Variovorax paradoxus: one gene and its partner. The protein of the gene in region 2 interacts with the protein of the main gene of each other region in a pairwise test. Links are inferred from orthologs where the notes say so. Each region holds a gene or a part of one and is shown on either strand. Other genes may lie near its edges.

What was found.
Region 1: the proteins of GFK26_RS04070 (region 2) and ndk interact in binary tests that used the Escherichia coli proteins (3 or more experiments, as listed by UniProt). The link is inferred for Variovorax paradoxus from one-to-one orthologs.

Annotation. Positions count from the first base shown.
Region 1 is NZ_CP045644.1:4,821,389-4,836,595, reverse strand. What follows is about bases 5,503-8,447. They hold ndk (nucleoside-diphosphate kinase), read right to left. Parts: upstream 7,216-8,447; coding sequence 6,790-7,215; downstream 5,503-6,789. Other genes in these bases: GFK26_RS22220 (pseudouridine synthase), read right to left, coding at 7,368-8,447; rlmN (23S rRNA (adenine(2503)-C(2))-methyltransferase RlmN), read right to left, coding at 5,602-6,768; pilW (type IV pilus biogenesis/stability protein PilW), read right to left, coding at 5,503-5,597. Also shown: outer membrane protein assembly factor BamB, read right to left, coding at 1-512; GFK26_RS22255 (YfgM family protein), read right to left, coding at 525-1,217; hisS (histidine--tRNA ligase), read right to left, coding at 1,224-2,534; ispG (flavodoxin-dependent (E)-4-hydroxy-3-methylbut-2-enyl-diphosphate synthase), read right to left, coding at 2,550-3,830; GFK26_RS22240 (helix-turn-helix domain-containing protein), read right to left, coding at 3,827-4,753; more of pilW, read right to left, coding at 4,746-5,502; more of GFK26_RS22220, read right to left, coding at 8,448-9,230; SMC-Scp complex subunit ScpB, read right to left, coding at 9,227-10,168; GFK26_RS22210 (RluA family pseudouridine synthase), read right to left, coding at 10,297-11,322; GFK26_RS22205 (outer membrane protein assembly factor BamD), read left to right, coding at 11,337-12,146; GFK26_RS22200 (ATP-dependent DNA helicase), read right to left, coding at 12,186-14,276; GFK26_RS22195 (YdcH family protein), read right to left, coding at 14,273-14,479; GFK26_RS22190 (PP2C family protein-serine/threonine phosphatase), read left to right, coding at 14,587-15,207. UniProt on the Escherichia coli protein: Major role in the synthesis of nucleoside triphosphates other than ATP. The ATP gamma phosphate is transferred to the NDP beta phosphate via a ping-pong mechanism, using a phosphorylated active-site intermediate.
Region 2 is NZ_CP045644.1:884,022-899,221, forward strand. The notes cover bases 996-3,933. They hold GFK26_RS04070 (uracil-DNA glycosylase), read right to left. Parts: upstream 2,857-3,933; coding sequence 2,134-2,856; downstream 996-2,133. Other genes in these bases: tuf (elongation factor Tu), read right to left, coding at 996-1,624; trpC (indole-3-glycerol phosphate synthase TrpC), read right to left, coding at 2,853-3,653; trpD (anthranilate phosphoribosyltransferase), read right to left, coding at 3,691-3,933. In the rest of the region: preprotein translocase subunit SecE, read right to left, coding at 1-231; more of tuf, read right to left, coding at 431-995; more of trpD, read right to left, coding at 3,934-4,713; ltaE (low-specificity L-threonine aldolase), read right to left, coding at 4,749-5,807; GFK26_RS04090 (aminodeoxychorismate/anthranilate synthase component II), read right to left, coding at 5,813-6,397; GFK26_RS04095 (GxxExxY protein), read right to left, coding at 6,394-6,786; trpE (anthranilate synthase component I), read right to left, coding at 6,783-8,285; GFK26_RS04105 (chalcone isomerase family protein), read left to right, coding at 8,615-9,220; gph (phosphoglycolate phosphatase), read right to left, coding at 9,232-9,846; GFK26_RS04115 (LysR family transcriptional regulator), read right to left, coding at 10,064-10,996; GFK26_RS04120 (oxidoreductase), read right to left, coding at 11,054-11,860; GFK26_RS04125 (efflux RND transporter permease subunit), read right to left, coding at 11,901-14,978; GFK26_RS04130 (efflux RND transporter periplasmic adaptor subunit), read right to left, coding at 14,975-15,200. UniProt on the Escherichia coli protein: Excises uracil residues from the DNA which can arise as a result of misincorporation of dUMP residues by DNA polymerase or due to deamination of cytosine.

The DNA of each region.
Region 1 (15,207 bases), 3.9 Mb from region 2 along the record:
CACAAGCGGCGGCCGCTCTGGCCGTCCCAGGCGCTGACGCTGCGGTCGGCGGTCTGCACGAAGACGCGGCGGCCGGCCACCAGCGGTGCGGTGAAGGCCTGGGCCGACAGGCGCTGCTTCCACAGCACCTTGCCGTTTTCGATGGCGACCACTTCGTTGTTGGTGGTGACCACGGCCGTCAGCGAACCGTCGCTGCCGACACCGGCCGCCAGCGGCGCACCGGCGCTGGCGCGCCAGGTTTCGCGACCGGCGCGGGCGTCGATGGCGACGACCGTGCCGTCGCTGCCTGCCACGGTCACGATGTCACCGCTGACATCGGCGGTGAGCGGGAATTCGACGCCTGGAATCCGCACGTTCCAGGCCTGGCGCACGCCCATCAGGGACGGGTTGGCCGGCAACTCGGCGGGCTTGGGCTTGCCGGAGCCCGAGCAGGCGGCCAGCAGCGCTACCAGAACAAGAGCAGAACCCGCACGCAGGGCGGTCGATTCAGGCATGAAACGCTTGAAATTCATGGAGGTGTGCGATCAGGAGTTCTTGGGGACGGCGGGCGTCACGGTGACGGTCGGCGCCAGGGTCTTCGGGTCGACACCAACCGCGTTGAGCTTGATCTCGACCAGTCGGCGGTAGTCCGAGCCGGCGCCGAGGCCGGTCCAGGCCTTGCGGTACTCGGCCTGGGCCTCGTCGCGCTTGCCTTGCGCCATGTAGATGTCGCCCTTGCGGTCGGCCACCAGCGGTTCGAATTCGGTCGGCACCTTGCCGTCGAGTTGCTTGAGCGCGTCGTCGTAGGACTTGGCATCGAGCAGCTCGGCCGCGAGCCGCAGCTTGGCGATGGCCTGGTAGCCCGGATCGACAGCGTTCTGCGCGACCCAGCCCAGCGCCGCGCGCGAGCCGTCGGCATTGCCCTTGTCGAACAGCGTCTTGGCGACCAGCAGGCCGGCCTGCTGTGCGTAGGCGGTGCCTGCGAAGCGCTCCTTCATGTCGGTCATCACGCGCTGGATGCGCTCGACGTCGCCGGACTGCGTGCTGCGTTCGACCTCGTCATAAAGTGCCGCGGCCTGGGCTGCCTTGGTGCGCTGGTAGTACTGCCAGCCGTTCCAGGCCACGAAGGCGCCGGCGACGAGCAGCACGGCCCAGGTGATCAGGGTGCCGTAGGTGTTCCAGAAATGCTTGAGCTGGTCGAGCTGTTCCTGTTCTTCGAGGTCGAGATGGGTGGCCATGCGCTGTCAGAGGTTGGGAGCCGGCGATTGTAGGGTGGCGGCCCAGGTGGTCACTTCAGCAAGTGAACGGGCGGACTGCGCAACGCTGGCGTCGCGCAAGGCCTTGAGAGTCACTTCACCGCGCGCAAGTTCATCGGCGCCGAAGATCAGGGCGTAGGTGGCGCCGCTGGCGTCCGCCTTTCGCATCTGTGCCTTGAAGCTCGCAAGGCCTTCGGCCGTGCTGGCGTGCATCTGCACGCGCACGCCGGTTTCGCGCAGCTGCTGCAAGGCGCGCAGCACCACAGGCATCGAGGCGGCGTCGGGCACGATGGCATAGACGTCGGGCACCGGTGCGGGCACTTCGGCACCCTGCTCTTTCAGCAGGTCGAGCACGCGCTCGACGCCGATGGCCCAGCCCACGGCGGGCGCCGGCTTGCCGCCGATCTGCGCGATGAGATCGTCGTAGCGGCCGCCGGCGCACACCGTGCCCTGCGCACCGAGGCGGTCGGTCACGAACTCGAACACCGTGAGGTTGTAGTAGTCGAGACCGCGCACGAGGCGCGGGTTGATCGTGAAGGCGATGTCGTTGGCCTTGAGGATGGCTTGCACCCCTTGGAAGTGCGCCAGCGATTCGGCGCCCAGGAAATCGATCAGCTTCGGCGCCGCTTCGACCACCTCTTTCATCGCCGGATTCTTCGTGTCGAGGATGCGCAGCGGGTTGCTGTGCAGACGGCGCTTGCCGTCCTCGTCGAGCTTGTCGGCGTGCTGCTCGAAGTGGGCGATGAGCTGCGCGCGGTGCAGCGCGCGCTCGGCGGGCTGGCCCAGGCTGTTGAGCTCCAGGCGCACGTCGGTCAGGCCGATGGCCTTCCACAGCGCGGTGGCCAGCAGGATCAATTCGGCATCGACATCGGGGCCGGCGAAGCCGAGCGCCTCGGCGCCGATCTGATGGAATTGGCGGAAGCGCCCGCGCTGCGGCTTTTCGCGACGGAACATCGGGCCGATGTACCAAAGGCGCTTGGGTCCTTCGTAGAGCATGTTGTGCTCGATCACGGCGCGCACGAGGCCGGCCGTATTCTCCGGCCGCATCGCCAGATGCTCCGACTGCCCATGCTTGTCCGAGCGGTCTTCGAAGGCGTACATCTCCTTCTCGACGATGTCCGTCACTTCGCCGATGCCGCGCACGAACAGCGCCGTGTGCTCCAGGATCGGGGTGCGGACGTTGCGGTACGCATAGCGCCCCATCAGGTCGCGCACGGTGGCTTCGAGCCACTCCCAGCGCGCCGATTCGGGCGGCAATATGTCGTTCATGCCTTTGACGGCATTCAGTTTTTCAGCCATGAGTCTGCGGAGGTGTCAGGCCAGGACAGCGTGATCGCTGCCGAAGCGCTTTTCGATGTAGGTTTCGACGAGCTGGTGGAACTCGTTGGCGATATTGTCGCCGCGCAGCGTGAGGGCCTTTTCGCCGTCGATGAAGACCGGCGCCGCAGGCGCTTCGCCGGTGCCGGGCAGGCTGATGCCGATGTCGGCGTGCTTGCTCTCGCCGGGACCGTTGACGATGCAGCCCATGACGGCCACCTTCAGCGTCTCGACGCCCGGGTACTTTTTGCGCCAGACCGGCATCTGCAGGCGCAGGTAGTCGTCGATCTGCTTGGCAAGCTCTTGAAACGTGGTGCTCGTGGTGCGGCCGCAGCCGGGGCAGGCCGTGACGCTGGGCACGAACACGCGCAGCCCCAGGGCCTGAAGAATTTCGTTGGCGATCAGCACTTCCTGCGTGCGCGACTCGCCCGGCTGGGGCGTGAGCGACACGCGAATCGTGTCGCCGATGCCCTCCTGCAGCAGGATCGACAGCGCCGTGGCCGAAGCCACCGTGCCCTTGGTGCCCATGCCGGCTTCGGTCAGACCCAGGTGCAGCGGGTTGTCGCAGCGCCGCGCGAGTTCGCGGTACACCGAAATCAGGTCTTGAACGCCGCTCACCTTGCACGACAGGATGACCTGGTTGCCGGCCATGCCCATCGACTCGGCCAGCTTGGCGGATTCGATGGCCGAGGTGATCAGCGCCTCGTACATCACCTGCTTGGCGTCCCAGGGCGTGGCGCGCTGGCTGTTGGTGTCCATCAGGCTGGCGAGCAGTTCCTGGTCGAGGCTGCCCCAGTTCACGCCGATGCGCACCGGCTTGTTCCAGCGCATGGCCGCGTCGATCATCTGGCCGAACTGCTTGTCCTTCTTGTCGCCCTTGCCCACGTTGCCGGGGTTGATGCGGTACTTGCTCAGCGCCTCGGCGCAGGCCGGATAGTCGGTGAGCAAGCGGTGGCCGTTGTAATGGAAGTCGCCGATCAGCGGCACGTCGATGCCCATGCGGTCGAGCTGCTCGCGGATGTAGGGCACCTGCGCGGCGGCTTCGGGCGTGTTGACGGTGATGCGGACCATCTCGGAACCCGCAATGGCGAGCTCCTTGACCTGGATCGCGGTGCCGATGGCATCGACCGTGTCGGTGTTGGTCATCGATTGCACGCGCGTGGGCGCGTCGCCCCCCACCGTGACCGTGCGCGGTCCCCAGACCACACTGGCCTGGCGCGAACGGCGCGCCTTGGGCGCGGCCGATTCAATGGGTTGGGGAGTGCAGTCGGTTGTCACGATTTCACCTCGAAACGCGCCACGCCGCCTCCGCGGGTGACAGGCTTCAGATCGTAGGGCTTTCCGTTCACCTGCACATCGACCGCCGATGCTCGCCCCACCACCACGGACAGCGGCAGCGTGCCCGACAGCCCGACGGTTTCGCCGACCTGCAGGCTGCGGCGCAGCAACTGCTTGCCGCCGGCTTCGGTGACGGTGACCCAGCATTCCTCGCGCGCCACGAAGACGAGCTGCTGGCTGCTTGCGGTGCTGGTGTTGGCGACCGCCGCCAGGGGCGCAGAGGCCGGGACGGCCGGCACGGCGGCCAGGACACCAGCAGCCGGTGCGGCATCCACCGGGCCGGTCGGGGCCACGGCCTGCGTCGGCACAGGCTCCGAGACCCCGCCCTGATCGGGAGGCGGCATGGTCTCGGCCTCGTTCTTCGCCGTCAGTCGGCCAACGGAAGCGCCGATCTGGTCAAACGCCGATTGCGGCATCCAGAACAGCACGCCGGCGCCGATCAGCAGCAGCACCACGACCGTCAGCAGCGCGCGCGACGGCAGGCCGCCGGAGCGCCCGCCGTTCCAGCGCGGCGTGTCGGAGACCACACGGGCGTTCAGCGTCCGATTGGTTTCGGCCAGCGGTGCGCGCTGGGCGCCCGGCAACTTGGCGAGCACCGGCGCCGGATCGACGCGCAGTGCGCGGCACACGCTGCTGGCGAGGGCCCGCGCAAAGACGGGGTCGGGCAGCGAGGCGATGTCGTTGGCTTCAAGCGCGAGCAGCTTTTGCGGCGGCACCTTGAGCGCCGCGGCCACCATCTCGATGTGCAGGCCATGCGCTTCGCGCGCTTCGCGCAGCATGTCGCCGGCCGTTTTTTCCGCGACGTCGGCCTCTGCCAGCGGCAGTGCCGCGGACGTCCCGAACTCCGAAACCCGTTCAGTCATTGAAATTCCCGCGCTCGTACGCCATTGCCTCCCGCGATTGAGGGAAACGTCGTTGCAGTTGACCGCCCAGCTGCGCGACAGCCTCGCGGTTGTTGAGCTTCCGTTCGATCTTGACGCCCAGCCAGAGCGTCTCTGCATTGGCCGACGGGCTGTTGTTGACACGGCGAGCGTAGAACTGCGCGCGCGACCACTCTTCGCGCTGCGCCAGCACCGAGGCCAGGTTGAAGCCGATCACCGGATTGCCGGCGTCGAGTTCGTAGGCCTGCAGCAGGCTGCGTTCAGCTTGCTGCCGCTGGCCGGCCTTGAGCTCGCAAACCCCCTGGGTCATGAGCGTCTTGGCGCGGTCGGCATAGCTGGGCACAGCCAGTGCCGCGGCGAACTGCTGTGCGGCGTCGCCGTAGCGGTTCTGCTGGCACAGCAACCAGCCGTAGTTGTGGCGCGTGTTGGCGTCGCGCGGATTGATCGCGACCGCGCGGCGGAAGCTGTCTTCCGCCTGGGCCGCGTCCTCAAGCCGCATGTAGACCAGCCCGCGCAGGTTGTAGGCATCGGCGTAACCCGGATCGATGGCCAGCACCTGCTTGAGTTCTTCGAGGGCAACCGAGGTCTGGCCCTGTTCGAAGTAGCCGGCAGCCAGCTCCATCCGCAGGCGGGCGCGTCGGCGGTTGTTTTCGTCGGTGTGGGTCACGACAGGGGCGCCACTGTCGGCTCCGCTGCCGACAAGCCCGGTGGTGGTGGTTCGCGTGTTGACGCAGCCCGCGAGAAGAAGCGCCACGGCGACGCTCGCGATTCCTGCGCTCAGCACTCGCTGCACGCTCGCGGTCGTCGTCGGTAAGGCCATGCTCATTGCGTCAATGCTCCTGGGGAACGGTTGTTTTGGGGATCTTGGCGCGAGGGTGCAGCACGACGGGGCGCTCGGCCACCTCCGCACGGCGCTGGGCCATGCGCTCGGCCGCACGGGTGCGATCTTTCACGTCGCCGGCGAGTTGTCCGCAGGCGGCGTCGATGTCGTCACCGCGCGTCTTGCGCACGGTGGTCACGAGGCCCGCTTCGCTCAGCGTGCGGGCAAAGGCCAGCACACGCGGTTGCGGCGAGCGCAGCAGGCCCGACGCGGGAAACGGGTTGAACGGAATCAGGTTGAACTTGCACGAGACGTCGTGCTTGCGCACGAGCTCGATCAGCTGACGCGCGTGCTCGGGCTGGTCGTTGACGCCGTCGAGCATGCAGTATTCGAAGGTGATGAAATCGCGCGGCGCATGCACGAGGTAGCGCTTGCAGGCCTCGAGCAGTTCGGCGATCGGGTACTTGCGGTTGAGCGGCACGAGGTCATCGCGCAGCGCATCGTTGGGCGCATGCAGCGAGACGGCCATGGCGACGGCGCAATCGGCACCCAGGCGGTCGATCATCGGCACGACGCCGGAAGTCGACACCGTGACACGGCGGCGCGACAGCCCGTAGGCGTTGTCATCGAGCATGGTGCGCAATGCGGGCACCAGCGCCGAGTAGTTCTGCAGCGGCTCGCCCATGCCCATCATCACCACGTTGGAGATGACGCGCTCGTTGCGCTTGAGGTGCTTGCGCAGGAAATGCTCGGCAAACCAGAGCTGGGCGACGATTTCGCCCGTGGTGAGGTTGCGGCTGAAGCCCTGATGCCCGGTCGAGCAAAAGCGGCAGCCCACGGCGCAACCGGCCTGCGACGACACGCACAGCGTGCCGCGGTCGTCTTCGGGAATGAACACGGCCTCGACCGCATCACCGCCGCCGACGTCGAACAGCCACTTGATCGTGCCGTCCTTGGATTCATGCTGCGTGAGGACCGACAGGGCCTCCACGCGCGCGGTGGTCGCGAGTTTCTCGCGAAGCGACTTCGCCAGATCGGTCATCTGGGTGAAGTCGCTGGCGCCACGCTGGTGGATCCAGCGAAACAGCTGCGTGGCGCGGAATTTTTTCTCGCCGAGTTTTTCGCAGAACGCAGCCAGCCCGTCGAGATCGAATTCGAGCAGATTGGCTGTGGTCATGAATTCAGGCGAGAAACGGCTTCAGCGTGCGTAGACGTTGAGGCCGGCGAAGAAGAAAGCGACTTCGGCGGCAGCCGTTTCGGGCGCGTCCGAGCCGTGAACGGCGTTGGCGTCGATGCTGTCGGCGAAGTCGGCGCGGATGGTGCCGGCGGCTGCCTTCTTCGGGTCCGTGGCGCCCATCAGGTCACGGTTCTTGGCGATGGCGTTCTCGCCTTCGAGTGCTTGCACGAACACGGGGCCCGAAATCATGAACTCGACGAGGTCCTTGAAGAAGGGACGCTCCTTGTGCACCGAGTAGAACTGCTCGGCTTCGTTGCGCGACAGGTGAACCAGCTTGGCGGCGACAACCTTGAGGCCGGCAGCCTCGAAGCGGGAGACGATCTTGCCGATGACGTTCTTGGCGACGGCGTCGGGCTTGATGATGGAAAGGGTACGTTCGATAGCCATTGAAGTGCTTCCTGAGCTTTGATTTTGAAGTGTTTTGTCACAACTGCAGCGAATTTGTTTCGCGGCCCGTCGACAAAGCCTCTGATTTTAACCGGCGCGACCTGCGGGATTGGTGAAAACCCCGCGAAAGGCCGCGCTGCGACGGCTGGTTTTCAGCGTCCGCGGCGGCGGCTGCCGGCCGGGCCACCGAAGCCGCCACCGCCTTGCGAACCCCCACCACCGCCGCGACGTCCCGGACCGCCGCGCTGTTCCTTGCGCTGGCGCGAGAAGCTGTCGGCACCGATGTAGCCGACCGACGTCTTCATCGGATCGGGCTGGTTCGCAGCGCCGCCACCACCGCCGCCACCTGGCGCCCGATTGCCACCGCCGCCCTGCCCTTGCCCCTGGCCGCCCTGACGGTTGCCGGGGCCTGCGTTGCCGCGGCGCCCTTGTTGCTGCGGCGGACCGCCATTGCCGCCGCCCCGGTTCGGGCCACCGCGTCCTCCGCGCTCGCCGCGCGGCGGACGACCGTCGCCCAACGGGCTCGGGATCGGTGCTTCGCCGCGTGCTTCACGCGGCTGACCGCCGCCCATGCCGCCGGCGTTGTTGCCGTTGCGGTTGTTGTTGTTGCCACGGCGCTTCTTGTTCCGACCGTTGCGACCGCCGCCCTCCGGGCCACCGGGGCCGCGTTGCTGCTGCGGACCCGCCGGTCGCGCCTGCGCGCCGCCGGAGGCCTGGAACAGCGCCTGGATGTCGCGCTCGTCGAGTTCCATCCAGGCGCCGCGCTTGAGGCCGCGCGGCAGCACCATCGCGCCGTAGCGGATGCGGATGAGTCGGCTGACCGCGTGGCCCACCGACTCGAACAGGCGACGCACTTCGCGGTTGCGGCCTTCGGAAATGGTCACGCGGTACCAGCAGTTGGAGCCTTCGCCGCCGCCGTCTTCGATGGTGCCGAACTGCGCCATGCCGTCGTCCAGGCGCACGCCTTCGATCAGCTTTTTCTTTTCTTCGGCGGTGAGCGCGCCCAGCACGCGCACCGCGTACTCGCGCTCCAGGCCGAAGCGTGGGTGCATGAGCTGGTTGGCCAGGTCGCCGGAGCTGCTGAACAGCAACAGGCCTTCGGTGTTCAGGTCGAGCCGGCCGACCGACTGCCACTTGCCCTGCTGCAGTCGCGGCAGCTTGCGGAACACCGTCGGGCGGTTTTGCGGGTCGTCGTGCGTGACCACCTCGCCCACGGGCTTGTGGTACGCGATCACGCGCGGCGGCGGCGGAGCGATGCGGTAGCGGATCGGCTTGCCGTTGATCTTGACCTGGTCGCCGTACTGGATGCGCTGGCCGATGTGGGCCGGCTCGTTGTTGACCGAGATGCGGCCCTGCAGGATCAGTTGCTCCATCTCGAGGCGCGAACCGAGACCGGCCTGTGCCAGCACCTTGTGCAGCTTGGGTGAATCGGCCTCGGGCAGCAGCACGCGCTTGAGCGGCGGCACCTCGGGGCTTTCTTCGTCGGCATCGAACTGGCCGGAAATGACGTCGGAGAAGCGGATCGGCTCGGGCGGCAGCGCGTTGCGCTGCTCGCGCTCGGCGGCGCGACGGGCACGGTCGAGGTCGTCTTCCTCTTCGTCGGGCTCGTCTTCCTCGTCGTCTTCATCATCGTCCGCGCGGTCGTCGTCCTGATCGGACGCCTGGGGACGCTTCGTTTCGACCGGTGCGGGCTCGTCTTCGTCGGCCGTCGCGGCTTTGGCAACCACGGGCGCCACATCGGGCTCCACCGCCGCGGGAGCTTCGGCCGCAGGAGCGACTTCCGCCGCACTCTGCAATTGCTCATCGGCAGCCGGAACCTCGACCGCCTTCTTCTTGCGGGGCGCACGCGGCTTCTTCGGCGCTGCTTCGGCCTCGGCCCCTGCTGCCTCTGCGGGCGCAACCACGGATTCAACCGCAACTTCCGTCGCCTGCTTGGGCGTGGCTGTCCGCTTCCGCTTCTTGACTTCGGGTTCGACCGGCAGCTTCGCTGCGTCGTCGGTGTCGGATGAGCTCATGGGGTTTTTCCGGGAGAAACAGCGTGGGGATCGTGGGGATCGGCCTCGTCCGCTGCGGGGGACGGGACGTCGGATGGGGGTTCTTCGGGCGCGATGGCCCCTTCGGGGTCGGCGGGCAACTTGCCGGCTTCTGGCTCGGACGCCTGGGGCGCTTCATCTACGGGCTCGACGGCTTCGTCGCCCCCGGTGATCGCCACCACCTCTTCGGCAAACTCCGCCGCATCGGTCGAAACGACCTCGGCCAGCTCAGCCGACTCGGGCGGCGCATCGACCATGTCGAGTTCGGGCTGCACGCCCTCTTCGGTCACGCGCACGGCGGCGTCTGCGGATTCGGCCACGGCGTCTTCCGCCGCGTCGACATCCATCGGCAGTCCCGGCTGGTCGCCCGAGGCCTGCTGCAGTGCATCGACCAGCGCCGCCTGCTGCGCGGGCGTTTCCACCAGCGGCAACTGGTCCAGCGAGGCCAGCCCAAGGTCGTCGAGAAACTGGCGGGTCGTCGCGTAGAGCGCGGGCCGGCCGACCGTTTCGCGGTGGCCGATCACCTCGACCCAGCCGCGGTCTTCGAGCTGCTTGAGGATCAGGGAGTTGATCGTGACGCCGCGGATGTCTTCCATGTCGCCGCGCGTGGCCGGCTGCCGGTAGGCAATGATGGCCAGCGTCTCGAGGGCGGCACGCGTGTAGCGCGGCGGCTTCTCGGGATGCAGGCGATCGAGGGCATCGCGCATCTCGGGCCGGCTCTGGAAACGCCAGCCGCTGCCGACGCTCACCAGCTCCAGGCCGCGTTGCGCCCAGTCTTCCTGCAGTTCGAGCAACAGCACCTTGATGGTGTCCACACCCAGCTCGTCGTCGAACAGCACACGCATGTCGCGCACCGGCAGCGGCTGGCTCGAACAGATCAAGGCGGTTTCGAGAATGCGCTTGGCATCCGCCGTATTCATGGTTCGCGTTATCCGGAAAAAGGCGCCTGGCGACGCTTGTTCAGATGGATGGAAGGGGTAGGCGTTGCCGGCACGCGGCGAGTGCAACGCAAGGCCGGCATCGGGTGGCCGGCGCGGCCCTCGGGCCGTCAGGCGCGATTGTAATCCAGCCCCCAGGTCTGCAAAGCCTGGGCCAGATCGGGCGGCGGCGGCGAGCGGAACTCCATCGGCTGCTGCGTGACGGGATGCACGAACGCCAGCCGGAACGCATGCAGCGCCTGCCGCGACAGCCCCACCGCGGGCGCGCCGCCATAGAGCGCATCGCCGACCAGTGGATGACCAATCGACGCCATGTGCACGCGGATCTGGTGGGTGCGGCCAGTTTCGAGCGTGCAGCGCACCGCGCAGCCCTCGGTGTGGCTGTCGAGCCGCTCGATCAGCGTGCGTGCGGTCTTGCCCGCGTGGCGCTCCAGGTCGACCACGGCCATGCGCAGCCGGTTGCGCGGATCGCGGCCGATCGGCGCATCGACCTGGCGGGCCGCCGCGCCTTCCCAGGCCTTGTGCCCCATCGCCAGGTACTGCCGCTTCACGTCGCGCGCGGCGATCAGCGCCACCATGGCGTCCATCGCGGCCCGCGTGCGCGCCACCACCATCAGGCCGCTGGTGTCGCGGTCGAGGCGGTGCACGATGCCCGCGCGCGGCAGCAGCACGGCCTTCGGGTCGAGCGCCAGCAGTCCGTTCAGCAGCGTGCCGCTCCAGTGGCCGGGCGCCGGGTGCACCACCAGGCCGGCCGGCTTGTCGATGATCCGCAGGTGCTCGTCTTCATGGACGGTGACCAGGTCCATCGCCTCGGGCCGGAAGGCCTGGCTCTGGGGCGTGGGCCGCAACTCGATGCGCCCCGACTGCCCGACGCGCACCGTGGCAGACACCTTGGTGAGCGTGCGCCCTTGCAGCTCGACGGCGCCGGCCTCGATGAGTTGCTGAAGGTAACTGCGCGAAAACTCCGGCACCAGGGCGGCCAGCGCGCGATCGAGCCGCTGGCCGTGCTGCGCCTGATCGATCGCGAAGGGCCGCAGCTCGCTCGGCTCCGCGAGATCGGCGCCCTCTTCAGCTTCAGGCCCTTCCGGAGGATCGGTCAGGGGGTCGGTCGATATAATTGAGGGCAACTGTTTCACGAAAGCCGTATGTGATGTTTCGCGCCAAATTATCGGTCCCTGCCTGGATCGCGCTCAGCGCGGCGGCCCTTCTCGTCGCCGGCTGTGGTTCCACCACCAAGGAAGACAAGACCGCGAACTGGAGCCCCAACCGCATCTACTCGGAAGCCAAGGACGAAGTCGGCTCCGGCGCCTACGACAAGGCGGTGCCGCTGTACGAGAAGCTCGAAGGCCGTGCCGCCGGCACGCCGCTGGCCCAGCAGGCCCAGCTTGAGAAGGCCTACGCCCAGCACAAGGCAGGCGAAAAAGCCAACGCCATCGCCACGCTCGACCGCTTCATGAAGCTGCACCCGGCCAGCCCGGCGTTCGACTACGCGCTCTACCTGAAGGGCGTGATCAACTTCAACGACGACCTGGGCATGTTCGCGTTCCTGACGCGCCAGGACCTGTCCGAGCGCGACCAGAAGGCTGCCAAGGAATCGTTCGAATCCTTCCGCGACCTCGTGACGCGCTTCCCCGAATCGCGCTACGCGCCCGACGCGCGCCAGCGCATGAACTACATCGTGAACTCGCTCGCGCAGTACGAAGTTCACGTGGCGCGCTATTACTACTCGCGTGGCGCCTACCTGGCGGCCATCAACCGGGCACAGATCGCGCTGGCCGACTACCGCGAAGTGCCGGCGCTCGAAGAAGCCCTGTACATCATGGTGAAGTCGTACGACGCACTCGGCATGAAGGACCTGCGCGACGATGCGCAGCGCGTGCTGACCACCAACTACCCGAAGAGCTCCTACCTGGCCAACGGCTTCAAGGGCAAGGACGATCCATGGTGGAAGCTCTGGTAATCCAGAGCCAGCCGACCACTTCGGTCACTTCGGTAGATCTCAGTAAGGTTTCTTGAGCGCGTCGATCGCGCTCTCGAAATCCGCTTCGGTTTCCAGCCGGCGCATCGGCGGCAACGCCGCCAGCAGCCGCCGGCCATAGCCCATCGCCACGAGGCGCGTGTCGCAGATCGCGAGGACGCCGCTGTCGGTTTCACGGCGAATGAGGCGCCCCGCTCCCTGTTTCAATGCCACGGCCGCTTCGGGCAGCGAGTAATCGCTGAACGAACTGCGCCCCTGCGCTTCGAGCCGCTGCGAGCGGGCCTCCACCAGCGGGTCGTTGGGCGGCGGGAACGGCAGCTTGTCGATAACGACGAACTGCAGCGCGTCACCCGGCGCATCGAAGCCTTCCCAGAACGACGCCGACGCGACCAGCACGCAGCCTGCGCGCCCGTTGCTCGCGCCTTCGCGGAAGCGGTCCATGAGCACGCGCTTGGGCAGCTCGCCCTGCACCAGCACCTCGGGCCGCGCCTCCGTCTGGAGCAGCTCGAACTGCTGGCGCATCGCGTCGCCGATGGTGCGCAGCGCGCGCAGCGTGGTGGTGAGCACCAGTGTGCGCCCGCCGAGTTCGGCGGCACCGTGTGCGGCCAGCTTGGCCACCTGCTGGCTGTGCGTGGGATCGTTGGGCTTCGGAAAAGCCCGCGGCACGTAGATCGCTGCCTGCGAGGCGTAATCGAACGGACTCTGCACGCGCAACACTTCGGCGTCGCGCAGGCCGCAGGGCTCGGTGAACCAGCGCAGCGTGGGGTCGTCGCCCAGCGTGGCGGAGGTGAACACCCAGGCGCGGCGGCTGTCTTCCTGCGGTGGCGGCGGGACGGCGCCGTGCTCGGGGTCTTCGTCGTCATCGCCTTCATCCCCGTATGGCAAGTCGGACTCCACAGGCTCGTCGGTCAGCTTGAGCACCCGCTTGCGCATTGCATCGGCGATGTCGAGCGGCGACTCGATCAGGCGCAGCTGCGTGCCCACATCGACCCAGCGCACCGAGTCGAGTTCGCAGGGTTGCGCGAAGCGCGCGGTGCGTTTGGCAAGCTGGCGCGCGCGCTCGTGCAGGCGCACGAAGTCGGGCGAGATTTCGCTCACCGTGTCCAGCCCGTCGGCGGCCTGTACGAAGGCGTCTTGCAAGTCGTCGAGCGCGCCCTGCCAGGCCTCGGCATTCACGCCCTCGGGTGCAGGGCCGATCCAGCGCAGCTTGGCGCCCGGCCACTGCTTGCCGACCACCAGGCGCAGTTCGCGCGCCGCGCGTTCGACGCCCGCCACCAACTGCTGCCAGTCGACCAGCCCACGCGCATGCTGCAGGCCTGCGCCGAGCATGTCGCGCGCAAAGTCGAGTGCCTGTCCGCTGCCGAGCTGCGCGCCGAGGAACTGCACGCCGGTTTCGTTGAGCTGGTGCGCTTCATCGAACACGACGACGCTCACGGTCGGCAGCAACTCAGCCATGCCGGTCTCGCGCACCGCGAGGTCGGCAAAGAACAGATGGTGGTTGATGACCACGATGTCGGCCGCCAGCGCCTCGCGCCGCGCCAGGTTGACGTGGCATGACTTGAACTGCGGGCATTGCGCGCCCAGGCAGTTCTCGCGCGTGGAGGTGATCAGCGGGATCAACGGCGAACGTTCGTCGAGCCCCGGCAGCTCAGCCAAGTCGCCGGTGCGCGTGGCTTTCGACCACTGCTCGATCTTTGCCAGCGTGCGCAGGCTGCCGCGCTCGGGCAGCGAAGCGTCGTGGCGCGCCATGTCGAGCCGGTGCAGGCACAGGTAGCTGCCCCGCCCTTTCAGCAGCGCCGTGCGTATCGGCAGTGCGAAGGCTTCGACGAGGCGCGGCAGGTCGCGGCCGAACAGCTGGTCCTGCAGGGTCTTGGTGGCGGTCGAGAGCAGCACGCGCTCGCCGCTCAGCAGCGCGGGCACGAGGTACGAAAAAGTCTTGCCCACGCCGGTGCCGGCCTCGACCACGAGGATGCCGCCGTCGGAGATGGTGCGGGCCACGGCCATGGCCATTTCGGTCTGGCCGCCGCGCTCGCGGAACTGCTCGGCGGCCTGCGACAGCACCCCGTCCTGCGCGAACGCGTCGCGCACCTGGTTTTCGAGCGGCGACGTCACGCCGGCTCTTTCGGGTCGAGCGCGTTCTCGAGCCGGGCGATCTGGTCGCGCAGGGCGAGGCGGCGTTTTTTCAGGCGGCGCATCAGCAATTCGTCGGGCGGCGCACTGTCTTCCGAGAGCCGGTCGATGGTGGCGTCGAGGTCGGCATGCGCGATGCGCAGCTCGATCAGCTGACGGGAAAGGGAATGAAGATTGGAGTCCAACGGTGGGGGTGCGCGTGCCGCATGGGGCCGCGCGTGTTCATTCGATAATACGTCCTGACACGAACCCCAGAGAAGACAGAAAGCGCGCCTCTGGCGCCCCAGCGCTCATGACCCAAGGCTTTCGACTCGCCGCAGCCACCGGCCTCCACAAGGGGGACCGCCCCTACCAGCAGGACCAGGTGCTGTTGATGAGCCATCCGCGCACGCCGGGCTGCGTGCTCGGCGTCATCGCCGACGGCATGGGCGGGCGCAGCGGCGGGCGCAAGGCGTCCGACCAGGTGCTGATGACCGCGCGCCAGCTCTTCACCCGTTTCAGCCCCGAGCGCGACGACCCTGCTGTCGTGCTGCGCCAACTGCTCGAAGACGCCCACACGGTCATCAAGCTCACGGCGCTGTCCAGCGAGCAGGAGCCGCACAGCACGCTGGCCGCCTTCCTCATGACGCCCCAGGGCGGCTGCGCGTGGATCCACGCGGGCGACTCACGCATCTATCACTTCAACGACGGCGCGCTGGTCAAGCGCACGCGCGACCATTCGTATGTGCAGGCGCTGGTCGATCGCGGCCAGATCAGCGAGGCCGAGGCCAACATCCATCCGCAAGGCAACATCCTGCTGGGCTGCCTGGGCATGACGACCACGCCGCCGCCCGTCGATCCGCACCACATTCCCAAGCTGCAGCCGGGCGATCTGCTGATGGCCTGCAGCGACGGGCTCTGGCACTACTTCTCG
Region 2 (15,200 bases):
CTCGCGCCACGAGTCACGACCGAAAGCCCACAGCTGACGGCCATTCTCGGAGCTGCCGAAGGCGCCCACGGCCGCGGCCAAGCCGACCAGCAGAGCAGCCCATTGCACCAGCGAGCCTTGGCGCGACAGCAGGTAGAACGCCACGATGGCGCCCACTGCCAGCACCACCGCCGCAGCCAGCTTGGCTTTGTCGGCGCCCGTGCTCACGGTTTCGATTTGAGAAGTGGCCATGTTCGGCTGGTTTCCTGTGGCCTTTCGGCCTTCAATTCAATGCATCCCTTGAGACGCCGAAGCCCATCGGATCGCGATGGGCTTGTCGGGGCGCCACCTAGGTGGCAGGGGCAGTAGGAATCGAACCTACAACCTTCGGTTTTGGAGACCGACGCTCTGCCAATTGAGCTATACCCCTCCGGTACTCTTTACGCTTGGCTTAGATGTCGAGGATCTTGGCCACGACGCCCGAACCCACGGTACGGCCGCCTTCACGGATGGCGAAGCGCAGGCCTTCTTCCATCGCGATCGGGTTGATCAGCTTGACGGTGATGCTGACGTTGTCGCCGGGCATGACCATTTCCTTGTCCGCGGGCAGCTCGATCGCGCCGGTCACGTCCGTCGTGCGGAAGTAGAACTGCGGACGGTAGTTGTTGAAGAACGGCGTGTGACGGCCGCCTTCGTCCTTGGACAGGACATACACCTCGGCGGTGAAATGCACGTGCGGCTTGATCGAGCCGGGCTTGCACAGCACTTGGCCGCGCTCGACTTCTTCGCGCTTCGTGCCGCGCAGCAGCACGCCGACGTTGTCGCCAGCCTGACCTTGGTCCAGCAGCTTGCGGAACATTTCCACGCCGGTGCAGGTGGTCTTGACGGTCGGGCGGATGCCGACGATTTCGATTTCTTCGCCGACCTTGATCACGCCGCGCTCGACAGCGCCGGTCACCACGGTGCCGCGACCCGAGATCGAGAACACGTCTTCGACGGGCATCAGGAACGTGCCGTCCACAGCGCGCTCAGGCGTGGGGATGTACGTGTCCAGCGCTTCGGCCAGCTTCAGGATGGCTTCTTCGCCCAGCTTGCCCTTGTCGCCTTCGAGGGCGAGCTTGGCCGAGCCGTGGATGATGGGGGTGTCGTCGCCAGGGAACTCGTACTTGTCGAGCAGCTCGCGCACTTCCATTTCGACCAGCTCGAGCAGCTCGGCGTCGTCGACCATGTCGCACTTGTTCAGGAAAACGATGATGTAGCCCACGCCCACCTGGCGAGCCAGCAGGATGTGTTCACGGGTCTGGGGCATCGGGCCGTCAGCGGCCGAGCACACCAGGATGGCGCCGTCCATCTGAGCGGCGCCCGTGATCATGTTCTTCACGTAGTCGGCGTGGCCGGGGCAGTCGACGTGTGCGTAGTGGCGGTTGGCCGTTTCGTACTCGACGTGCGCGGTGTTGATCGTGATGCCGCGGGCCTTTTCTTCGGGCGCTGCGTCGATCTGGTCGTAAGCCTTGGCTTCGCCGCCGAACTTGGACGACAGAACGGTTGCGATCGCAGCCGTCAGCGTGGTCTTGCCGTGGTCAACGTGACCGATCGTGCCCACGTTCACGTGCGGCTTGGTGCGGGTGAATTTACCTTTTGCCATTTTTCGACTCCGAAAAAAACGATTTCAACGCATGCAGATGGGTCGCAAGCCTGTCGTTGCAACCCCAGAAAACTGGTGCCCTTTGCGGGAATCGGACCCGCGACCTCTCCCTTACCAAGGGAGTGCTCTACCACTGAGCCAAAAGGGCTTTTGTTCTAACCAAATCGCTTCCGGCGCCGAACCGGGTCTCTGGAGCGGGAGACGGGAATCGAACCCGCGTCATCAGCTTGGAAGGCTGGGGTTCTACCATTGAACTACTCCCGCATCGGGGGCACTTCAAGGCACCCAAAGCGCTAGATCCAATCGCTCTTAGAAACCAAATTCATCGCTGGTGGAGAGGGCTGGATTCGAACCAGCGTACTCGTAAGAGGGCAGATTTACAGTCTGCTGCCATTAACCACTCGGCCACCTCTCCGGCGAACCTCGAAATATAGCACGATTTTGTGACTACACAGGATTCCCAGCAAAAGATGAAGCTTGGAAACCTGCTCGAGGTGTGTAGCCCCCGATTATGAGCGAAGTTCGGAGCCTCCTGGCTGCTGCGCCTCGCGCCATGCACGGGCTTGGCCAAAATGACCGCAGCCGATGAACGGGACGGGCGGCCGGAGCGCAGAAAGCGGCGAGGGATGATTCGACATCAGTACCTTATGGCGCTCTACGTCAATCAACGCGCGCTTACTTTGCGCGTGCGAGCCCCATAGCATAAAAACAACAGGCCGTTCGCCCTGCGCCACGTGGCGAATCACGGCGTCGGTGAGCACCTCCCAACCGCGGCCTGCATGGCTGGCCGGCTGGGCTTCTTCAACCGTGAGACAGGTGTTGAGCAGCAGCACGCCGTGCGTCGCCCACTTCACGAGACTGCCGCCCGGGTTCGGAAATGCCGGCGGCGGCGTGCCCAGGTCGCGCTGGAGTTCCTTGAAGATGTTGCGCAGCGACGGCGGCAGGGCCACGCCCGACGCTACCGAGAAGGCCAGCCCTTCGGCCTGCCCTCGCCCGTGGTACGGGTCCTGGCCCAGGATCACGACCCGCACGTCTTCCGGCGGCGTGAGTTCCAGCGCCCGCAACGGCTGCGGCGGAAAGATCACCGCCCCGGCGTCGAGCCGCTCGCGCAGAAAACCCTGCAGCTTCTGGCCGACTGCGCCCGCAAAGAAATCGTCGACCAGCGGCTGCCAGCCCGTCGCCACCGGCCAGTCGGCAGGATCGCTGCTCGACAGCTGATCCGGCCGGGTCATTTGAACAACGCAGCGAGGGCCTCGCCGGGTTCCTTGGCGCGCATGAACGCTTCGCCGACCAGGAAGGCGTTGACGCCCGCGGCGCGCAGCGTGGCGACGTCCTCGCGCGTGGCAATGCCCGACTCGGTCACCGGTAGACGGTCCGCCGGCAGCCTGGGCAACAAATCGATCGTCGCCTGGATCGACACCTCGAAGTTGCGCAGGTTGCGGTTGTTCACGCCGATGAGCGCCGTCTTGAGCTTCAGCGCGCGCTCCAACTCGGCCGCGTCGTGCACCTCGACCAGCACCGCCATGCCCAATCCACGCGCGATGGCTTCGTAGTCCTTCATCTGCGCGTCGTCGAGGCAGGCGGCGATCAGCAGGATCGCGTCGGCGCCCATCGCGCGCGACTCGTACACCTGGTAGGCGTCGATGATGAAGTCCTTGCGCAGCACGGGCAGGTCGCACGAGGCGCGCGCCTGCTTGAGGTAGTCGACGCCGCCTTGGAAGAACTGCTTGTCGGTCAGCACTGAGAGGCAGGCCGCGCTGACCACGCCGTCGCCCTCGGCATAGCTTTGCGCGATGTCGGCCGGAATGAAGTCTTCGCGCAGCACGCCCTTGCTCGGGCTGGCCTTCTTGACTTCGGCGATCACCGCCGCCTGGCCGGCCGCGATCTTGGCGCGCAAGGCGGCTTCGAAGTCGCGCGTGAGCACGCGGCTCTCGGCGTCGAAGCGCACGGCTTCGAGCGAGGCGCGCTTCAGCGCAGCGGCGACTTCCTGGCGTTTGACGGCGACGATCTTGTCGAGAATGTCTGACATGGCTTGCTCTGCTTTCGATGGCACGACGGCCTGATTCTCAGAAGGAAGTGGAGGCCTTGACCAGCTCTGCGAGCTTGGCCTTCGCCGCACCGGACGCGATGGCCTGGCGCGAGCGCTCCACGCCCGCCGGCACCGAGTCGACCACGTTGGCTGCGTACAGCGCCGCGCCTGCATTGAGGAGCACGATATCCAGCGCCGGGCCGGCCTGGTTGTCCAGCACGCCGATCAGCATGGTCTTCGACTGCTCGGGCGTCTCGACGCGCAGCGAACGGTTGCTCGCCATCTGGAAGCCGAAGTCTTCCGGGTGCAACTCGTACTCGCGGATTTCGCCGTCCTTGAGCTCGCCGATCATGGTGGCGGCGCCCAGCGAGATCTCGTCCATGCCGTCGCGGCCGTAGACCACCAGCGCATGCTCTGCGCCGAGGCGTTGCAGCGCGCGCACCTGGATGCCCACGAGGTCGGGGTGGAACACGCCCATCAGGATGTTCGGTGCGCCGGCCGGGTTGGTCAGCGGGCCGAGGATGTTGAAGATCGTCTTGATGCCGAGTTCCTTGCGCACCGGCGCGACGTTCTTCATCGCGGGATGGTGGTTCGGCGCAAACATGAAGCCGATGCCGACCTGCGCGATGCACTGCGCGATCTGCTCGGGCTTGAGGTTGATGTTAACGCCCAGCGACTCCAGCACGTCGGCACTGCCCGACTTGCTCGACACGCTGCGCCCGCCGTGCTTGCTGACCTTGGCGCCGGCCGCGGCCGCCACGAACATCGAGCAGGTCGAGATGTTGAAGGTGTGCGAGCCGTCGCCGCCGGTGCCGACGATGTCCACGAGGTTCGTGGTGTCGGCCACGGGCACCTTGGTCGACACCTCGCGCATCACCTCTGCCGCGGCGGTGATCTCGCCGATGGTTTCCTTCTTGACGCGCAGGCCGGTGATCAGCGCGGCCATCATCACGGGCGAACACTCGCCGCTCATGATGAGTCGCACGATGTGCAGCATCTCGTCGTGGAAGACTTCGCGGTGTTCGATGGTGCGCTGCAGCGCTTCCTGGGGGGTGATCATGAAGAGTCTCCTCGGTGTGTGCGTGTAGCCAGGCCTCAGGCCTTGAAGAAGCCGCGGATCGCCGCGACAGCGCGGTCGACGCCCGCGGCATCGACATCCAGGTGCGTCACGAAGCGCAGGCGATACAGCCCGGTCGCAAGGATGCCCTGCTGGTTGAGGCTGGCGAGCAGCTCCGAAGAACGCGCCTGCGCCGCGCCCGTGAGATCGACGAACACGATGTTCGTGTGCGGCGCCTCGACGGTCAGGCCTTCAATGCCTTCGAGCCCCTGTGCGAGCCGTTGCGCCAGCGCATGGTCGTCGGCGAGGCGGTCGATGTGGTGATCGAGCGCATGCGACGCGGCTGCAGCCAGCAACCCCGCCTGCCGCATGCCGCCGCCCGCCATCTTGCGGATGCGGTGCGCGCGCGCGATGAAGTCACGCGAGCCGACCAGTGCCGAGCCGATCGGTGCGCCCAGGCCCTTGCTGAAGCACACCGACACGCTGTCGAAGCACTGCGCGATGCGGCGGGCTTCGGCGCGGATATCGGTTCGCTGGTTCAGCGCCGCCTGCGCGGTGGCCGCATTGAAGAGCCGCGCGCCATCGAGGTGCCGCTGCAGTCCCTTGCGCTTGGCCAGATCGGTCGCGGCCTGCACGTAGTCGAACGGCAGCAGCTTGCCGCCCAGCGTGTTCTCCAGCGCCAGCAGCTTCGTGCGCGCAAAGTGGGCGTCGTCGGGCTTGATGGCCGCCTCGATCTGCGCGAGCGGCAGCGTGCCGTCGGGCGCATGGTCCAGCGGCTGCGGCTGCACGCTGCCGAACACCGCAGCGCCGCCGCCTTCCCAGCGATAGGCATGCGCCTGCTGGCCGACGATGTACTCGTCGCCACGGCCGCAGTGCGACAGGATCGCGCACAGGTTGCTCTGCGTGCCCGTGGGCACGAAGAGCGCCGCCTCGAAGCCCAGCAGCGCGGCGATCTTCTCCTGCAGCGCGTTCACGCTCGGGTCGGCGCTGAAGACGTCGTCGCCCAGCGGCGCGGCCGCCATGGCTTCGCGCATCGCGGGCGTGGGCTGCGTGACGGTGTCGCTGCGCAGGTCGACAAGGGAAGAGCGGTCGGTCATGGGGATCAGTCCAGGAAGTTCTTGAGCATGGCGTGGCCGTGCTCGGTGAGGATCGATTCGGGATGGAACTGCACACCTTCGATGCGCACGTCGTGCGTGAAGCCGGTGTGCCGCACGCCCATGATCTCGCCGTCGTCGGTCCAGGCGGTGACAGCCAGCGCCTTCGGGCAGCTCTCGCGCTCGATCGAGAGCGAGTGGTAGCGGTTGACGATGAACTTCTCGGGCAGCCCCGCGAACACGCCTTCTTGCGTGGTCGTGATCTCGCTGGTCTTGCCGTGCATGAGCTGCTGCGCCCGCACGATCTTGCCGCCGAAGGCCGCGCCGATGGCCTGGTGACCGAGGCACACGCCCAGGATGGGCAGCTTGCCCGCGAAGGCCTCGATGGCCGCCACCGACACCCCCGCCTCGGCCGGCGAACACGGCCCGGGTGATACCACCAGCCGCGTCACGCCCGAAGCGATCAGCTCGCCGAGCTGCTCAATGGTGATCTCGTCGTTGCGATGCACCTGCACGTCCGCGCCCAGCTCGCCGAAGTACTGGACGATGTTGTAGGTGAACGAATCGTAGTTGTCGATCATCAGCAGTTTCATGGCTTGCTCACAATCCGGTGCACGCCCTTCACGACAGGGAACACGTTGAAGTTGATGAGAAGGCCCAGCTTGAGGCCCGACAGGCGCAATGCGGCCAGCACCTGCGCACGGTGCAAATCGGTCAGCACATCGACCGCCTTGAGTTCGACGATGACCGACTGCTCGATCACGAAGCCTGCGCGGTACACCTCGCCGAGCGAACGGCCCTTGTAGGTGGCCGACAGCACCACGTCGCGCGTGAAGCCGATCTCGCGTTCGGCGAGTTCGATGGCCAGCGCCGCGGCGTAAGCCCCTTCATCGAGCCCCGTTCCGAGCACGCGCTGCACCTCGACGGCGGCGCCGATGATCTCGTGCGAGAAATCGTTCTGAATGTCCGGTGCGTTGCTCATTCCAGGCCTTCCTCGACCAGTTCGGCGGCACGCAACAGTGCGCGCGCCTTGGCTTCTGTTTCTTTCCACTCCAGCTCGGGCACCGAGTCGGCCACGACGCCGGCTGCGGCCTGCACGTGCAGCATCTGGTCCTTCACGATGCCGGTGCGGATCGCGATCGCCACGTCCATATCGCCGGCATAGCTGATGTAGCCGCAGGCGCCGCCGTAGAGCCCGCGCTTGGTGGGCTCGAGCTGGTCGATCAGTTCCATCGCATGCACCTTCGGCGCGCCGGTCAGCGTGCCGGCGGGGAACGTGGCCTTGAGCACGTCGATGGCGGTCATGCCGTCCTTCAGCGTGCCTTCGACGTTGCTCACGATGTGCATCACGTGGCTGTAGCGTTCCACCGCGAAGGCCTCGGTCACCTTCACGGTGCCGGTCTTGGCGATGCGGCCGATGTCGTTGCGCGCCAAGTCGATCAGCATCACGTGCTCGGCGCGTTCCTTCGGATCGTTGATGAGTTCCACCTCGGCCGCCTTGTCGAGCTCGAGCGAGGCACCGCGCGGGCGCGTGCCGGCCAGCGGGCGGATGGTGATCTTCTGCTCGCCGTCGCCGGTGTTCTCCTGGCGCACCAGGATCTCGGGCGAGGCGCCCACCACGTGAAAGTCGCCCAGGTTGTAGTAGTACATGTAGGGCGACGGGTTCAGCGAACGCAGCGCGCGGTACAGCGACAGCGGCGACTCGGTGTAGCGCTTGCTGATGCGCTGGCCCACCTGCACCTGCATGAAGTCGCCGGCGGCGATCATCTCTTTCGCGCGCTCGACAGCGGCGATGTAGTCGGCCTTGGCAAAGCTGCGCTCGGGCGGATGCGCCTGCGTGGGCTTCACGACGGGCGCGCTCACCGAGTACTTGAGCTTGTCCTTCAGCTCGCGCAGGCGGCGCTTGCCCACGGCATAGGCCTCGGGCTGCTTCGGGTCGGCGTAGACGATGAGGTAGAGCTTGCCCGACAGGTTGTCGATGACCGCGAGTTCTTCGCACTGCAGCAGCAGGATGTCGGGGCAGCCCAGCGTGTCGGGCGGGCAGCTTTTTTCGAGCTTGCGCTCGATGTGGCGCACGGTGTCGTAGCCGAAGTAGCCGGCCAGGCCGCCACAGAAGCGCGGCAGGCCGGGCCGCAGCGCAACCTTGAATCGCTTCTGGTAGTCGGCCACGAAGTCCAGCGGATTGCCCTTGGCGGTCTCGACGACCTGGCCGTCGGTCACCACTTCGGTGACGGCCTCTGCGCCGAAGCCCGAAGCACGCAGCAGCGTACGCGCGGGCAATCCGATGAAGCTGTAGCGCCCGAAGCGCTCGCCGCCGACGACCGATTCGAGCAGGAAGCTGTGCTTGCCGCCGCCCTGCGAGTGGGCGAGTTTCAGGTAAAGGGAAAGAGGGGTTTCGAGGTCGGCAAAGGCCTCGGCCATCAGCGGGATGCGGTTGTAGCCCTGGGCGCTGAGGCTCTTGAATTCAAGTTCGGTGATCACGGATCGTTCTCCAGTTGCCGGCCGACGCTCCTTCGGTCGGTGGCAAGGTCATTCACTGGTGGCCCGGAGTCGAGGGGATCGATCCGGCGCCGCGGGCGCACGGCGTGCGCCGTGCAATCAAACAGTCAGCGATGTATGGCGACGCCAGGGCCAGGCTCCCCGGCTGCCTTCACCTGTTTGAATGATGTGATGAACGAACATGGAGCGCCGAGTTTAGCCCACGAAAACGGCGCCTTGTGCAACGGCTGGCTTCAGGGTTCCCCCGGGCCCTGCGCGATAAAACAAAAAGATACATTCGCACGACCGTTCGCAAATTCAAGGAGACTCACTTGTTCGCCCTCCCGCTCCCGGCCGTGTTCTCCCGCCTCGCGGCGCTCGTTTTTCTTTCCGCCGCGCTCTGCGGTGGCGCCTTCGCGGCGCAGGTCGACGTGGCCGGCATCAAGCTCGAAGACCAGATGGACTTGCGCGGCGCCCCGCTGCAGCTCAATGGCGCAGGCATCCGCTACAAGACCATCATCAAGGTCTACACGGCCGGCCTGTACCTGGGCAAGAAGGCCTCGACCCCCGAAGAGGCGCTGGCCGTGCCGGGCCCCAAGCGCGTGGCGATCACGATGCTGCGCGACATCGACGCCAACGAGCTCGGCAAGCTGTTCGTGAAGGGCGTGGAAGACAACTCGCCCAAGAGCGAGATGGTCAATCTGATCCCCGGCCTGCTGCGCATGGGCCAGATGTTCGCGGACCAGAAGCAGCTCAAGGCGGGCGACACCTTCACCATCGACTGGCTGCCCGGCACGGGCACGCTGATCACGGTGCGCGGCGTGCCGCAGCCCGATCCGGTGAAGGAGGTGGCGTTCTTCAATGCGCTGATGCGCATCTGGCTCGGCCCGAACCCGGCCGACTGGAAGCTGAAGGACGCGCTGCTCGGAAAGCAGTAAAGAGGCAGCCCTCAGGCCGCCGCGAACTCGGCCAGCGAATCCACGAACCCGTCCGCATCCACGCCGCGCACCGGCTCGCCGTGGTTGTAGCCGTAGGTCACGAGCACGACGGGGCAGCCGGCGGCGCGTGCCGCACGCGCGTCGTTGCTCGAGTCGCCGACCATCAGCGTGCGCGACGGCACCGTGCCCAGCGCTTCGCAGGTCTTCAGCAGCGGCAGCGGATCGGGCTTCTTGCGCTCGAAGGCATCGCCGCCGAACACCTGCTCGAAGAAGCCGTCGAGCCCCTTCGCGGCCAGCAGCGGCTTGGCGAAAGCCGTCGGCTTGTTCGTGAGGCAGGCCAGCCGCAGCCCGCGCGCGCGCAGCGCCTTCAGGCCTTCGACCACACCGGGGTACGCGGCCGAATGGCGGCCGTTGATCTCCAGATAGTGGTGCTGGTAGCGCTCCCACGCGCGATCGAAAAGCGCCGCCGGGGCCGGCGCCCCCACATGCGCCAGCGCCGACAGGATCAGGTGCTCCGAGCCCTTGCCCACCATGCGTTCGATGGCGGCGGGCTGCACCGGCGGCAGGTCGAGGTCGCGCAGCATGCGGTTCAGGGCCTCGGCAAAGTCGCCGAGCGTGTCGACCATGGTGCCGTCGAGGTCGACGATGGCAGCGTCGAAGAGGGAGTGGTCGAAGTTGATGGCGTTCAAAGCAGGCAAATAGAGTTCGAAAAACTGCTTGGTACTTTACCGGGCATGAAGAAAGAGAGCGCCAGACATTTCAAAGATCCTGGAAAAGAGGCGAAGTCGCAAGCCGTGTTCACAGGAGAGTTCGGAACGGTCGATACCAACGAGCGCCGATCTTTCATCTCGATGCGACGCCTCCGGCCGAGTCGATGTTGATCTTCGACCCTGAAGGCTTCAACCGGCTTGCCAGAAAATCCAGCAGTGCGCGGTGCACCGCCGTACTGTGCCGGCGCTCCAGGTACACGGCGGACAGCCACATGTCGCTGCGAACGAACTGCGACAGCACGGGCACCAGGCGCCCGCTCTCGACGTAGGGCTCGAGCATCACCGAGGGCAGGTAGACGACGCCTGCGCCAAGCAGGGCCGCCTGGATCAGCGGGCTGGCTTCCGTCGCGTCCAACGGTCCACGGACGGCGACCTCGAGCGGCTGACCGTCGACTTCGAAACGCCACTTGGGCAGCGGATTCAGATGGCTGCTGAACAGCGCGATGTGATGCGCAAGCTCGCCCGGATGGGCAGGCACACCATGCGTGCGCCAGTAGGCAGGCGCCGCGCAGACAGTGAGCTGCATCGACACCAGTTTTCGAACGATCAGGTTCTTGTTGGCCAAGACGCCGAAGCGAAGCGCGATGTCGATGCCCTCCTCCGCAAGATCGACCATGCGGTTCGTGAGCACGAGACTGATGCTGACCTCCGGATAGTGGCCAAGAAAGGCGTTGATCAGTGCCGGCAGTTCCGTCAGCTCCATGCCGTAAGGCGCCGAGATGCGCACGCGCCCGCTGGGAATCCGCGCGCGATCCTGGAGCTCGGCTTGCGTAACGTCGGCCAGTTCGAGCATGGGCCTGCTTCTTTCGAGCAGCAAGGCGCCGGCGTCGGTCAGGCTGACGGCATGGCTGGTCCGGTTCAGCAATCTGACACCGAAGCGGCTCTCGAGGGCCGCGATGTATTTGCTGACGGTGCCCTTGGACAGCGAAAGATGCTTGGCCGTGCGGGAGAAGCTCCCCGAAGTGGCGACCTCGCTGAATGTGCGCAGGAGATCCAGGCTGTCCACGATGTTCTCCTTCTTGTTGGTCAGGGCGATGCTGGTGCGAGCATCTCGGACAGGTGCTCAGGCGAGTCCCAGCTTTTTTCTCAGGCTCGCATCCACCGGTCCTGCCGGCATGAAGCGGCGCAATTTCGTCAGCAACGACGCCTCCCCCGGCGGCGTGCAACGCATGCGCCAGGGGCCGAGCGCCGCCTCGACGATGGTGCTCGCCACGCCGTGCGGCTCGGGCGCACTGCTCACGCTGTCGGCCACGGAAAGCGACACCAGGTCGCGCTCGCGGTCATAGCCCGCGATCCGCGCCTTGACACGGGGCGCATTGGCATCGAGGTGGGTCCGGGTGAAGGCCGGCTGCACCAGCGTGGCGCGAATGCCGAACTGGCGCACTTCGTGATCCAGCGACTCCGACAGCCCCTCCACCGCATGCTTGCTGGCCGCATACAGGCCCATGTACGGCGCCGGAAGCACACCGAGCACGGAACTCACGTTGACGATGCGCCCACGGCGTTTCTCACGCATGTGGGCGAGCACCGCGCGCGTCACGCGCAGCATGCCGAAGACGTTGGTGTCGAACAATTCCGCGGCCTCCGCTGTCGCGGTTTCCTCGGCCGCACCGATCATCATCATCCCCGCGTTGTTGACCAGCACGTCGATGCGCGTGGCACGGTCGATGACGGATGCGATGCCCCGCTGAACCGAGCCTTCGTCCCGGACGTCCATCTCGACGAATTCGACACCGGGCAGCGAAGGTGCCTTGCGCAGGTCGCGCACGGTGCCGAACACGCGGCAGCCTCGCGCCACGAAAATTTCCGCGGCGGCGCGTCCGATGCCGGAGGACGCGCCCGTCACGACAACGACTGATGAACTCGACATGACTGGCTCCTTCGATCTTGATGAATGGTGATGAAGCGCATCAGTGCGCGGCCTGGGTCGCATTGCCGGGTTTGATCCGGAACCAGATCGCGTACATCGCCGGCAGGAACACCAGCGTCAGGATCGTTCCCGCGAAGGTGCCGCCGATCAGCGTGTACGCCAATGCGCCCCAGAACACCGAATGCGTCAGCGGAATGAACGCGAGGATCGCCGCCAGCGCCGTCAGGATCACAGGCCGGGCGCGCTGCACGGTCGCCTCGACAACCGCATGGAACGGATCGAGCCCCTCCTGCTGGTTGTGGTGGATCTGACCGAGCAGGATCAGTGTGTTGCGCATCAGGATGCCCGACAGCGCGACAAGCCCCACGAGCGCATTGATGCCGAAGGGCTGCTGGAACAGCAGCAAGGTCGGCACCACGCCGATCAGCCCGAGCGGACTCGTGAGGAACACCATGACCATCGCGGAGATCGAGCGCACCTGAAAGATGATGATGAGCAGCGTGATCGCCAGCATGATGGGGAACAACGGCAGCATCGCCGCGGTCGCCTTCTCCGACTCCTCGATGGAGCCCGCCTGGACGATGCGGTAGCCAGCCGGCAGCTTCTGCATCAGGGGCTGCAATTGCGCAGTGATCGCTGTCGATACGTCGGGCGGCTGCAGCCCGTCGGCGATGTCGCCCTGCACCGTGATCGTGGGCATGCGGTCACGTCGCCGCATGACCGGTTCTTCCATGCGCACTTCGACCTCGCCGACCTGCGACAGCGGAATGCGCTGGCCGCCCGCACCGGCGAGCGTGAAGTCCACGAGCTTCGCGGGATCGAGCCGGGTGCTGCCGGCCGAACGGGCCACCACCTGCACGGTGCGGATGTCCTCGCGCACGGTCGTCACAGGCACGCCGCTCAGGAGAAATTGCAGTTGCTGCGCCACGGCGCTGGAGCTCAGCCCCACGGCCTGCAGGCGGTCCTGTTTCAGGGTGAAGTGCAGCGTGGGCGTGCGGGTGCCCCAGTCGGTGCTGACGGTGCGCATCATCGGGCTGGCGTCCATCACCTGCCGCACCTCTGCCGCAATCCTTCGCAGTTCGTTCGCATCGGGCCCGGAGACACGGTAGGCCACGGGGAACGGCGAGTACGGCCCGAACACGAGCTGGGTCACGCGCACCCGCGCCCCGGACGCAAGGCCATCGGCAATGGCCTGGCGCAACCGGTGCTTCAGGGCCTCACGCTCCTCCTGGCTGGCCGTGCGCACCACGATCTTGGCGAACGACGGATCGGGCAGTTCAGGCCCCATCGCGAAGTAGAAGCGGGGCGCGCCCTGTCCGATGTAGGCCGTGACGATCTGGGCCTCCGGCTGCGTGGAGAGCCAGGCCTCGACCTTGGCCGTCGCGTCGCTGGTCTGCGTGATCGACGTGCCGTAGGGCATCTGCACTTCGACCAGGACCTCAGGGCGGTCGGAGATCGGGAAAAACTGCTTCTTGACCACACCCATACCGAGGATCGACACCACAAAGAGTGCGACGACGGCGCCCGCCACCCACCACTTGCGCGCGATGACACGCGCCAGCACATGACGCAGCCGGTTGTAGCGCGGCGTGCCGTAGATCGCGGCATGGCCACCTTCGATCTTCTTGAAGTTCGGCAGCAGCTTCACGCCCAGGTAAGGCGTGAACACCACGGCGACCACCCAGGATGCGATCAGCGCGATGCCGACGATCCAGAACATGTTGCTGGTGTACTCGCCCGCTGTCGATGGCGCGAAGCCGTTGGGCATGAAACCGACGGCGGTGACCAGCGTGCCCGAGAGCATCGGCGCCGCGGTGTGGCTCCATGCGTAGGCCGACGCGGCCACATGGCTGTAGCCCTCCTCGATCTTCACGACCATCATCTCGATGGCGATGATGGCGTCGTCCACCAGCAAGCCCAGCGCGAGGATCAATGAGCCGAGCGTGATGCGGTCGAAGTTCTTGCCGGTCGCGGCCATCACCACGAAGACCACGGCCAGCGTCAGCGGCACTGCGGCGGCCACCACGAGCCCCGCACGCCAGCCCATGCTCAGGAAGCTCACCAGCATGACGACCAGCAAGGCCGCGAAGAACTTGACCATGAACTCGTCGACCGAAGCGGCAATGTTCACCGACTGGTCGGTGACCTTGGTCAGGCTCAGGCCCAGGGGCAGTTCGGCGTTGATGGCACGGGCTTCCACGTCCAGGGCCTTGCCCAGGTCGAGCCCGTTCCATCCCTCCCGCATGACCACGCCGATCAGCAGTGCCGGCTCGCCACCGTTGCGGATCATGAAGGTGGCCGGGTCCTCGTAGCCGCGCTTGATGGTAGCCACATCCGACAGCTTCAAGGTGCGGCCCTGCGCGACCACGGGCGTGTCGCGGATCTTCTGCAGCGTGTCGAACGCGCCGTCCAGCCGGATGAAGACCTGCGGGCCCTTGGTTTCCACGGACCCGGCCGGGCTCAACGCGTTCTGGCTGTTGAGCGCGGCGAACACGTCCTGCGGCCCGATGCCCAAGGTGGCCAGCCGGTCGTGCGCGAACTCGACGTAGATGCGCTCGGACTGCTCTCCGGCGATGTTGACCTTCTTCACGCCCGGCACATGCAGCAGTCGCTGGCGCAGCGTCTCGGCGTCGCGCACCAGCACGCGCTGCGGTTCTCCCTTGGCCTTGAGCGCGAACAGGGCGAAGGTGACGTCCGCGTACTCGTCGTTGATCATCGGCCCGATCACGCCAGCCGGCAGACTGCCCGTCTCATCGCCGAGCTTCTTGCGCGCCTGATAGAACTGTTCCTGCACCAATGCCGGCGGCGTGCTGTCGAGCAGCGTCAGGGTCGTGAATGCCAGGCCGGGTCGCGTGTAGGTCTCTGCGCGGTCGTAGTAGCGCAGCTCCTGCAGGCGCTTCTCGAGCTTTTCGGCGACCTGGTCCTGCATCTCCTGCGCCGTGGCGCCGGGCCAGGCCGTGATGATGGTCATCACCTTGACGGTGAAGGCGGGATCTTCCGCGCGGCCCAGCTTTAAGAATGCGACCAGCCCCGCCAGCGAGATCAGGCAGATCAGGAACAACGTGATGGATCGCTCACGGACGGCCAGCGCCGACAGGTTGAAGCGGCCTTCGCTCATGGGTGGGCTCCGCCCACCGCTGGCGTTGCGGCCGATGTCGCGACACGCACCTTCTCGCCTTCGCGCAGCAGGTGCGCGCCGAGCGCGACCACCTGGTCTCCCTGCTTGAGCGGGCCGGTGATCCGGGCGCGGTCGTCGTCCAGATGCTCGACGACCACCGGCTGCCAGCGCACCGTCGACGGATCGCCACCGATGACCCAGACGCCCGTCGCCTTGCCCGTA